Regions from separate parts of the Bacillus sp. Bwzl_19 genome, predicted to be linked through region 1. Evidence: predicted binding sites of a transcription regulator. Region 1 holds the regulator's gene; the other holds the start of a gene.
What was found. Region 1 encodes LexA, which represses DNA repair genes until DNA is damaged. Its sites were predicted from a motif close to CGAACATATGTTCG; they were not measured.
Positions count from the first base shown of each region.

Region 1 (5,711 bases):
ACTCATCCTCTTTTGTCTTCTTATTTGTTTAGCAGTTTTTTTACGCGGTCAGCCACGTTTTCTGCAGTAAACCCGTATTCTTTCATAATTGTTTCTCCCGGAGCTGAAGCGCCGAAACGGTCAATTGCGAGAACGTCTCCTTCAAGACCGGTAAATTTGCCCCATCCGAAGCTTGATCCCATTTCAATCGCAAGACGTTTCGTTACGTTCGGAGGAAGTACGCTGTTTTTGTACTCAGCCGATTGTTTTTCGAAGCGGTCCCAGCTCGGCATGCTGACTACAGAAACGTGAACGTTTTCTTCAGCAAGCTTCGCCTGAGCTTCAATCGCGAGTCCGACTTCAGAACCCGTCGCTAAAAGAAGTGCGTCCGGTGCATCCGTTTGTGCTTTGGAAACGATATAAGCCCCTTTTTCCACTCCGGCATACGCTTCTTCAGCCTGCTGATCAATTGTCGGCAGGTTTTGGCGTGTCAATACAAGAGCTGTCGGGTGATCCTGGCTTTGAACGGCAAGCTTCCACGCAGCTGCGGTTTCATTTCCGTCAGCAGGTCTGATCACAGAAAGGTTAGGAAGTGCGCGTAAAGAAGCAAGCTGCTCAATCGGTTCGTGAGTCGGTCCGTCTTCTCCTACGGCAATACTGTCATGCGTGAATACATAAGTGACAGGCAGCCCCATTAATGACGCCAGACGAATGGCAGGTCTTAAATAGTCAGAGAACACAAAGAATGTGCCGCCGAATACGCGAAGGCCGCCGTGAAGCGCCATTCCGTTTAAAGCAGCGCCCATCGCGAATTCACGGACCCCGAACCAGAAGTTTTTCCCGGCGTAGTCTCTGGCCGTGAAGTCTCCTGCATTTTTGATTGTCGTTTTGTTTGAACCCGCAAGGTCAGCAGATCCCCCGACAAAGAAAGGAATTTTCTTAGCGATGCCGTTCAGCACCTCACCTGAAGATGCGCGGGAAGCAAGACTGCTGCCTTTTTCATAAACAGGAACTTCCTGATCCCAGTCTTTCGGAAGCTCGCCTTTCATTCCGAGTGACAGCTGTTCAGCAAGCTCAGGATATTTTTCTTGATAAGCCGCGAACAGTTCATTCCATTCCTGTTCTTTTTTCGAGCCGGCTTCTTTTACAGCTTGGTTGAAATGCGCGTATACTTCATCCGGAACATAAAAATCTTCTTCAAATGTCCAAGCGTACGCTTCTTTCGTCAGCTTGCTCTCTTCTTGTCCTAATGGAGCGCCGTGAACGCCAGATGTACCCGCGCGGTTTGGAGAACCGAAACCGATTGTGGTCTTCACTTCAATTAAAGTCGGTTTTTTATCATTCTGGCGCGCTTTTTCAATTGCAGCCGTCAATTCAGCGATGTTATTTCCGTCCTCAACATAAAGGACTTCCCAGTTCATTGCTTCAAAACGCTGTTTTACATTTTCAGAGAAAGAACGGTCTAAATCACCGTCTAAAGAAATATCATTAGAATCGTATAATACGATCAGGCGGCCTAACTCCAGATGGCCTGCAAGAGAAGCTGCTTCGGAAGAAATGCCTTCCATCAAATCGCCGTCTCCGCAAATACTGTATGTATAATGATCAACTACGTTGAATGAATCACGGTTATATGTCTCAGCCAGATGGCGTTCTGCGATTGCCATTCCCACTGCCATCGCGATACCCTGTCCGAGAGGCCCGGTCGTTGCGTCTACTCCTGCTGTATGTCCGAACTCCGGATGTCCCGGTGTTTTGCTTCCCCATTGACGGAACTGTTTCAGATCATCAATGCTGAGGTCATATCCGCTTAAATGCAGCATGCTGTATAAAAGCATTGAACCGTGTCCTGCTGATAAAACAAAACGGTCGCGGTTAAACCAGCCTGGATTCTGCGGATTCACATTCATAAATTTCGTCCACAGCGTGTAAGCCATCGGAGCGGCTCCCATCGGCATGCCCGGGTGTCCGGAATTAGCTTTTTCAATTGCGTCTATAGACAGTGTACGTATGGTGGCAACTGATTTCTTTTCAATTGTATCCATTATAATCCCCTTCCTTATTGTTGTACCTTTTCATCATAAAGCGATGCTGACTTTTTCTCAACTCTTTCAGCTTAAATTTGAGATAAACTTGTTGAAAATTGTCGTAAAGCACAGTCTGATATTAGTATATACGAAAAAAGAATACGTATTGCCGTATTCTTTCTGTTTAATGAAGATTATTTTTCTGTTGTTCCCTTTTTAATTTTTCAGGAGTGACATCATTACCTTCCGGATCAATAACTTTTACGCTCTTAAGCGTATTTTTCATTGAGGAGCGGAATCCTTTCAAATACTCCTGGCGAAGCTTTTGCTGTTCGGCTTTTTCCTCATCAGTTATCGTGTTTGATTTAGCTTTTTGAGCCAATTCGTTTATTCTCGCGATTTTTTCTTTAGAAATCATAATAAGCTCCTTTGGTGCGTGTTGATTATATACTACTAAAACGTAGTCGTTTTTACAACTGATGCACGTCAGCTGCCTTCGCTGTCTGCGGTATATTCCTGAAAACGCCGGTGAACCGTGGCTTTGGACACATCATATCCAAATCCTCTTAAGGTGGCTGCGATTTCTGCAAAGGTGAGCTTGTTGGCTCTCAGTCTGATAATTTCCGAAACCGGAACCTCTTTTTTTTCTTTACCGCTGTTTTCATGCCTGTTTTTCAGATTCCGTTCAGGTTTATAGCCGTTTTTTACGGCTCTTTTCATTCCCCGCCGGATCTTCATATTGTGAATTTTTCTTTGATACTCCTCAACAATACTGACGATTTCGAGTACCATCGTATCAGCTTCGGAAAGCTCCAGCTCACCCTTATGAGCCATCGTATATATTTTTACGTTTTCCCTGTAAATACAATGCAAAAGCGCGATCTTGGCGTTTCCTCTTCCCAGCCTTGTTTCGTCCTGCACCAATATCGCGTCAATATGTGATTTTTTAATATCATCAAGCATTTCAAATACTCCGTCGCGGTCCATTTCGTAACCGCTTGCTTTCTCAGAAATGACTTTTACGACTTCCATGCCGTTTGCCGCAGCGATCTCCCTAAGCTCCTCTTCCTGTCTTTTTAAAGACGTTTGCTGCTGTTCTTTGTTTGTGCTAACCCTGGCATAAATGATCGCCTTCATTTCTCTCTTTCCTCTCTAATTAACAATGGCCAGCTGATATACGGCCGGATGCTTCTTCTTAACCGGAAGAATAAGTTCGTCTCCGGGCTTTATATCAGCAGTTTGAAGATGATTATTCTCCGTCACCCACTCAATGAAATCTTCTTTATTAATATTTTTCTTTTCTGCTACATGATCCGCAAGTGACCAGAGAGTATCGCCGTCCTGAACCTTTATTTTAACATATTGGCTGAGCGTCTGATCATTCCCCGCGCATGAAACAAGTAAAATAGCGGCACTTAAAATCGCAGTAAACAGTCCGACAAATATGATAGATTCCTTCGCCATTTATACAACCTCCGATAAGAATGTTTGTTCGCTTTTTATATCTTTCAGTATATACGAACAAATGTTTCTGTCAATCGTTTTTTTCGAACCTATGTTTGTACTGTCAGGAAAATCATGCTATAATCTACTTAAAATCGACGTTTTGAGGTGCGAAATATGACGAAGCTATCAAAAAGGCAGCTTGATATCCTGCGTTTTATTAAAGAAGAGGTAAAAACAAAAGGATATCCGCCTTCTGTAAGAGAGATAGGAGAAGCAGTAGGACTGGCTTCCAGTTCAACCGTGCACGGACATTTGGCACGGCTTGAGACAAAAGGCCTGATCAGACGGGACCCTACTAAACCAAGGGCAATTGAGGTATTGGATGAAGAAGAAGTCCAAATTCCGAAAAGCCAGGTCGTAAATGTTCCGGTAATCGGGAAAGTGACGGCGGGTATTCCGATTACGGCTGTTGAAAATATCGATGAGTATTTTCCGCTTCCTGACCGGATGGTTCCTCCGGGCGAACATGTATTTATGTTAGAAATCATGGGAGAAAGTATGATTGACGCCGGCATTTTTGACAAAGATTACGTCATTGTCAAACAGCAGAACACGGCTAATAACGGGGAAATCGTGGTGGCTATGACCGAAGATGATGAAGCGACGGTCAAGCGCTTCTATAAAGAGGACAATTATGTGCGGCTGCAGCCGGAAAATCCGACGATGGAACCGATTATCCTGCAAAACGTAAGCATTTTAGGGAAAGTCATCGGCGTATTCAGAGCCGTCCATTAATTCTATTAAACTTTTTTTATCGTAAAACCCCTCACATAGGGGTTTTTCTTTTGCATAAAAAAGAGCAGGTTCGCCCTGGCTTAGAAACGAACCCGCTAAGGAGGAAAAACTTACATCATGCTTACATTCTTATTATCCGACATCTGACTTTTGAAGTCAACAAATAATGTTTCCCTAAAGAAACTTTTTGTATAATTTTCAACTTTGTATAGATGTTCGGGCTGAATTTGTTTATGTCATCTTTACTTGGGGCGGGAAATCAAATTTATATATGAATATTTAGTACATGGTACAACGTGTTTTGATTACGCGTAAAAAATCCCGCTGCTTTTTAGCGGGTATCAATTTTTAATCAAAATGATAATATTCTACGCCGTATAACCCTTTAATATAGACAGGTTCACAGATGTTTGAAGAGCTTTCAATCAAAATCCTGTATTTGTGATACGGGTCAATTGATTTTTTATCCTGCGCACTGAGATTTAACCAGCTGCCGCTGTAGCTTTTAGAACTTAATGTATAAAAATTTCCGTTCAGCGCCATCCGCTGGAGTTTCATGTTTAAACCGCATGAAGAGTTGTTCATAATGGTGAACTTGTATCCTAAAAAGTAATCGTCAGCTGATACAGTCCCCGGATTTTCAATATAAAACTCTTTTGCATTTCCCGCTAGTGTGAAGCTCGTTTTTGATCCGAATTCAGTGGTAGCCGCTTTGGCTGAGTGTATTCCGCAAAAACATAATAAAAAAACAGCAATACATATCCAGCACCTTTTCAATTTGCATCCCCCTTTTTTTACATATTTTAACTCGTGAACACAATGACGTCTATCCATATTTTAAGAAATCGCATACTTTATAACCACAATATACCAGTTTAAAAAATTACGGATTGCCTACAATGAAGAATAAACGAAATAACGAAGGTGGTTCAAATGAAACACGTAATTGCTTTCGCTTCTAAAACAGCGCTCACACTTGCTTTGCTGTACATTGTTCTGGATCTTATGTACCAAGTAACTTTTTTAAACGTTCTGTTTATTACATTGATCTTGAGTTTGATCACTTATTTTACGGGTGATTACATGATTCTGCCGAGAACAAGCAATTTCACAGCCGCTGCAGCTGATTTCGGAATTTCATTCATTATATTATGGATATTCCTTATGAATATTGGCGGTTTTAATGTTTCTCCTGCCGCGGCATCGGTTATTTCTGCACTTTGCCTTACTGTTTTTGAAGCATTTTTTCATCGGTATTTGCAGCAATATGTGCTGCCTGAAGATTATCAGGCCACAACAGAGACAGACAACACGCTATTGAGCTATCAAACCGAGGCGTCTGAAGAGTTAATGCCGGAAAAGGATCCTCAGGAAAAAACATAAAAAGGAGGCATTCGCCTCCTTTTCTTTTTATTTTTGCTTCTGCTCGTCCAGCGGCAGCTGCAGCAGTGAGTCTGTGCCTGT
Region 1 covers NZ_JBUBKZ010000002.1:52,200-57,910, forward strand. The annotation lists gene tkt (transketolase) at 21-2,024, opposite strand; gene ACW5MY_RS19800 (DUF896 domain-containing protein) at 2,191-2,424, opposite strand; gene ACW5MY_RS19805 (YneB family resolvase-like protein) at 2,493-3,143, opposite strand; gene yneA (cell division suppressor protein YneA) at 3,159-3,470, opposite strand; gene lexA (transcriptional repressor LexA) at 3,627-4,247, shown strand; gene ACW5MY_RS19820 (hypothetical protein) at 4,596-5,024, opposite strand; gene ACW5MY_RS19825 (YndM family protein) at 5,181-5,630, shown strand; gene ACW5MY_RS19830 (prohibitin family protein) at 5,658-5,711, opposite strand, start outside.

Region 2 (5,711 bases), on a different replicon from region 1:
TGAAGGTCATCTCATCCTGAAGCAACCAGACATCCTTCTGAACGGATTCAGCGCCTCCAATGGACCAGTGCAGCAGACTGTACGGGTGGTTGTTGTTCAGGAAGGATACCCACGTCTTATGCTGTGCCGTCTGTTTAATGGCTTTCAGCTTTTGATTCACTTTCCGTTTCTCCCTGCTTTACTAATATGCTCATTCTCGGGCTCAGCATCTCTGCCGGGCTTTTTAAGACGAGCGTTTTCGCCTTTTCATTGTAATCGATTGTCATTTCCTCGTCAAAAAACACTTTTTGAGAGGTCTGGATGTAAAGCGGAAGTCCGTTGGTTTCAATGCGTTCGCATTGCCCCGTTAATTCGTCCGTCAGCCAGATGGTCGGCACGCCGCTGACAGCGCATCCGCAGCCTTCTGCGTCATAGCGGAGCTGCGCTTTTTTCTGCGGGTTGGCGTCCATCGCCTGCTGGAATGTATGTTTCGCCGCATCCGTCACATGTATTTGCATAGATGATCCTCCGTTTTTCATTTTCGCCAATTGTAGCATACCGCGCCGCTGTATGCATTGTTTCTGCTTTTTTACAGCAGACCGCTCTCCCAGTCCTTCGCCTCTTGTTCAGCCGCCTTGATCCAGTCATTTTTCCCTTCAATATACTTTCCCATATCGTACGGGTATGTCTCGGCGAGCTGCTGTTTCAGCTCCATGTATTGAGCCGCTTTTTCAGGTCTTGCGGTGAGGTAATCCCGGAACAGCAGATGACGCTTTACGTCCGCATGTCCTGTTTCGTATATGTGGACGTGGTGTGTGCGCTTGTTGCCGCCTTTTTGAAAAAAACGCCTTCCCTTTATCCCGTTCTCCCCTTTTGCCTCATAGCCGAGTGCTTCCAGCTGCGGACGGTATCGGTCAGCATCCAAAATATCTTTGACCTCCGCCAGTATATCAATGACCGGTTTTGCGGCCATCCCCGGGATGGAGGTGCTTCCGATATGGCTGACAGAATGGAGTGCGGGTCCGAAGATTCGGATCAAAACCGCCTTCTCTCTCTCAAACATCTCTTTCCATTCCGCCTTGTACGGAATGACTTCCGCTTTCCTCTTCGGATAAAAATGAAAAAACGAGAGGGTCAGCCCTTCCGGCGTCTCAATCTGTCCGGCTTCCGTGAACCCGGTTTTTAAATAGAGAGAGACTGCCGGAACGTTTTGTTTAGCGGTAGCCACCTCTATTTTTTGAGCGTCCCGGTTCTCGTCTATCACAAATTGAAGAAGCGCCCGTCCGATTCCTTTCCGAAAGCCGGACGGGTGCACCGTCAGCCGGCATATGACAAGTTCATATCCCTTTTTTTCATACGAAATGACGCCTATGAGCTGATCTTTTGCCTTGAAACCGGCAAACGTCTCCCGTGACCGCTGTATGTCACGCGGTGTCTCATGCAGAGCGGGAATGCCGAAAAAGCCGATCAACTCGGCTTCTTTTTGATAAGAGCAGCGCTGAACCGCTGCAATTTCCCGCGCCGTCTGTTCTTGTGTATGCTGTAAAAATGTAATCAATCTTCCACTCCTTTTGGTGCAAACCGCTATGACTCCGTTTTCGTTATGCGGATCGCGTACGCACTTTTTCCTTTTTGTTTTGCCGTCCGGTGGCCGGTATGGTCTTTCCGCGGTTTCATCGCATCCATGAACGCTTTCTTCGCCTAAAAGCCCCGCTGTCAGTATGCTCAGATTCTCCCTTTATTGATGAAAAAATGACCGCATAATAAGGCGGTTTGGGCGTGTCAGCTAAAAAACCCATATTCGGCCTCCTCTATATGTATTTCACAAACAGAATCCGGTCTTGGCCCGGGCCGTCATAATTCGCAAAAACAGGGATTCCGTTTACGGTTTTGGTTCCTTTTTCAGGTTCAAAGCCTAACTTTGTATGATAAGCAATTGACACTTTATTAACAGGCGCCGTCACGCAATTGACTTTTGTGCAGCCCCTTTTTTTCACCGTCTCCATAAATCGGTCGTAGAGCTGTTTTCCAATTTGCATTTTTCTGAAATCCGGGTGCACACCGGAAAAATGAATGTAGGCCGTCTCAGGGTCTGACTGTGACTGAAACCCAATTAAAAAACCGGTCATTCCCTCCGGCCCGTATGTAATAAAGCTTGTGTCCTGAAAATGTTCAAAAAACAAGCGCGGCAGTTTTTCTTTCATTTGCCTGCCGCCCCACCATTCATTCAAAACAGACGTAACCATTTCATAGTCTTCAGAGGTGATTGTTCGAATATCCATTTTCGATTGACTCTCCTTTTCGTCCGGCAAAATGAATGTCAGCTCTTCTCATTGGAATATAAAAAATTATATGTGGGTTATTTGCAATTGTAAATGATTTCTTTTTATGCGAACGAATCAGCCGTCTCCCAATCGGGGAATGATTTACCAGTATAAACGCGGTCATTGTTCGGGTACAATGAAAAACAGAACAAACGTTCCCGGAGGTTTTTTTTATGGCTGATATTCTTCTTGTTGATATGCAATCGTTTTATGCGTCTGTAGAAAAAGCGGAAGCGCCTCATCTTAAAAACCGGCCCGTCATCGTTTCGGGAGATCCCGAAAGACGCAGCGGGGTCGTGCTTGCGGCTTGTCCGCTCGCCAAACGATACGGCGTAAAAAACGCCGAACGGCTGTGGGAAGCGCAGGCCAAATGCCCCGACGCCGTTATCGTCCGTCCGCGGATGCAGCGGTATATTGATGTATCCGTCATGATTACCGAACTGTTTGAGCGGTATACCGACCTTGTAGAACCCTACTCCATCGATGAGCAGTTTCTCGACGTGACCGGAAGCAGGCGGCTGTTCGGTGATCCTTTTACAATCGCCGAAAGCATTCAACAAGCGATTATGCGTGAATTCGGTATTTATGCCCGTGTCGGCATCGGGCCGAATAAAGCGCTCGCGAAAATGGCTTGCGACCATTTTGCCAAAAAAAACGCATCCGGCATCCACAGGCTGGATATGTCAAATATCAGGCAGGATCTGTGGCCTCTGCCGGTCGGAAAACTATTCGGCATCGGAAAACGGATGGAGCATCATTTAAGACGGATGGGCATCAGCACAATCGGCGGGCTTGCCGGGCATCCTGCCGAACTGCTGAAAAAACGGTGGGGCATTAACGGCGAATTGCTTCAGCGGACGGCCCGCGGCATCGATCCCTCTCCAGTCACCGTAAACACGCACAGCCGGCAAAAAGCGATCGGCCATAACATGACGCTCCCCAGGGACTACTGCCGCTTTGAGGATATCAAAGTCGTTTTGCTGGAGTTAAGCGAAGAAGTGGCCCGCCGCGCCCGTTTCAAACAGTACATCGGCCATACGGTTTCGGTCAGCATCAGAGGCGCAGATTTTGATTTTCCTTCAGGTTTTCACAGACAGAGAAAGCTCGTCTCTCCGACCAATTTCGGAATGGATATTTTTAAAGCGGCGGTCAAGCTCTTCAAAGAGCATTGGAACGGTGAGCCCGTCCGCAGCGCCGGCGTCGCCCTTTCCCAGCTGGAGCCCTGTGATTATGTTCAGCTGAGCCTGTTTGATTCCCTGGAAAAAAAGATCAGCCTCGGCAAAGTATTGGATGATATTCATGAGCGGTACGGCCCCGCGTCGCTGCTCCATGCCGCTTCGCTGACAGAGGCCGGCCAAGCCTTTCACCGGGCCGAAAAAATCGGCGGGCACTACAAATAATTGAGGTGATATACATGAATCCGAACAAATTAACCCCCGGGTATAATGTCATGTGGGAGTCAAGCCGGATGATGCTGCCCGAACATCGGGAGCAGCTGCTTGCAAAAAAACGAAAAGAACGGGAATTCCGGCCTCCGGAACTGAGCGAAGAGCAAATGAACGACATGAACCGCACCATTACGGCGTCGATTGAAGAAGACAGGGCCATTTCGGTCACCTACGCTTCAGCACACGGCCCCCGCCGGTTTTGGGGATGGGTAAAACAAGTGATGCACGACGAAAAGCGTTTAAAAATCATAAACGATGAAGATGCATTATCGCTGCCGTTTCATCTTATTCTCTCAGCTGAATTGGAATAAAAAGCCCATCCCGTCCTGACAGAAAATATGATAGAAGAGTGGGAGGATCATATGATATTTAGTAGAATAGATGAATGATAAGAATAGGAGAATATATGATGGATCAATTTATAGAAAAAATGCTGGGACAGGCCCTCCGCCAGTATGGACGGAATGTGTCGACAGATCCGCTGAGCCCCTATGAAAAACAGCGTTTAAAAAAAGCTTTAGAAGAAAGAAGGAACGAAGAACCCGATGAGGATCTCCATGCCCATGTAGAAGATATTATCTACGATTACGTCACCAACCAGGGCCAGTTCTCCTGACACTGACGTTTATGCACCGGGCGATAAGGGAAACGGTCGAGAGTAAACCCTTAAAGATTGCGTGGTGCAGGAGATGCCAGTCGGGCCTTATTTCAAGATCGGATATGCCGTTCTTTTGTTATTCCTCATTATTTATCTCGGAACATTAATAGACTTTTTGTTCCAGCCTGTTGTGATTACGGCTAAAACCTTGTTTCCGCCCATTGTATTATCGGGGGTCCTTTACTATTTGTGCCGCCCGATCGTCAGAGTGCTGCATGAGAAAGTAAAGCTGCCCGAAGGCATCGCGATTTTAGCGATTTATGCGGGAACAGCCGGCCTTTTTGTCCTCTTCCTTTATACGGCGGGCCCTGCCGTTCAAAAACAGTTTGCAGCCTTCACAGATCATATCCCTGAGCTTTCCGCAAAAGCTGAAAATTGGATCAGACACCTTCAGGACAGCAAATGGTTTTCCCGGATTCAGCATGAGGATTCCTTTAAAAAAGCAGCGGACAAAGCCGCAAATTATTCAGGTTCAATCGCTGATTCTCTCAGCAGCCTGGCCGGTGCGGCTGCCAATGCCGCCATCACCGCCGCCATCATTCCGTTTGCGCTGTATTACATGTTAAAGGAAGGAAATAAAGCGCCCCGGCGGCTGCTGCGGCTTCTTCCGGAAAAACATCAGAAAGAAGGAAAACAAATCCTTCAGGACATGGATGAGGCTCTCAGTTCATACATACAAGGACAGCTGCTCGTCAGTTTTTGTGTCGGTGTTCTCGTTACGACCGGCTATTTCATAATCGGGCTCGATTATCCGCTCGTCCTGGGTGCGTTCGCCATGGTGACAAACCTGATTCCGTTTATCGGGCCTTGGATCGGCACATTTCCGGGAGTCATTGTCGGATTGTTCGATTCACCGACGCGAGCGGTGCTGGTGGTTATAGTCGTCGTCATTGTCCAGCAGCTTGAAAGCCAGCTGATTTCCCCGCAAATTATGGGCCGGAAGCTTGACATTCACCCGCTGACCATCATTTTTCTTCTGCTTGCCGCCGGTAAATTCTCGGGTATTGCCGGGATGCTGCTGGCCATTCCCGGCTATGCGGTTGCAAAGGTGATCATAAGCCATATGCAGAAACTGTTCATTCTCAGAAAAAAACAAGGCTAGAGAGAAACGATTCACCCCTCATGCCTTCACATCGGTTAAAATAAAAAAAAGGCGGGCTGAAGAATCCCGCCCCACACGGAGGTCAAAAGATGAACATCGGTGATGTCATTTTTCAATTCGTTTCATTTATTGCAGCCGCGATTTTCCTGTTTGCCGTGATATACGTATTCAGAAGCATGAAGCAGCGCCGCCAGCAATTG
Region 2 covers NZ_CM142729.1:2,079,878-2,085,588, forward strand. The annotation lists gene ACW5MY_RS11000 (DUF2552 family protein) at 1-160, opposite strand, end outside; gene ACW5MY_RS11005 (iron-sulfur cluster biosynthesis family protein) at 135-497, opposite strand; gene ACW5MY_RS11010 (GNAT family N-acetyltransferase) at 569-1,537, opposite strand; partial or broken gene ACW5MY_RS11015 (hypothetical protein) at 1,564-1,778, opposite strand; gene ACW5MY_RS11020 (GNAT family N-acetyltransferase) at 1,791-2,261, opposite strand; gene ACW5MY_RS11025 (DNA polymerase IV) at 2,477-3,703, shown strand; gene ACW5MY_RS11030 (YolD-like family protein) at 3,718-4,062, shown strand; gene ACW5MY_RS11035 (YqzH family protein) at 4,161-4,367, shown strand; gene ACW5MY_RS11040 (AI-2E family transporter) at 4,441-5,511, shown strand; gene ACW5MY_RS11045 (DUF4083 family protein) at 5,601-5,711, shown strand, end outside.
Region 2: a site for LexA is predicted at 2,449-2,462, ahead of ACW5MY_RS11025 (DNA polymerase IV). Genes of this name have one in related genera too.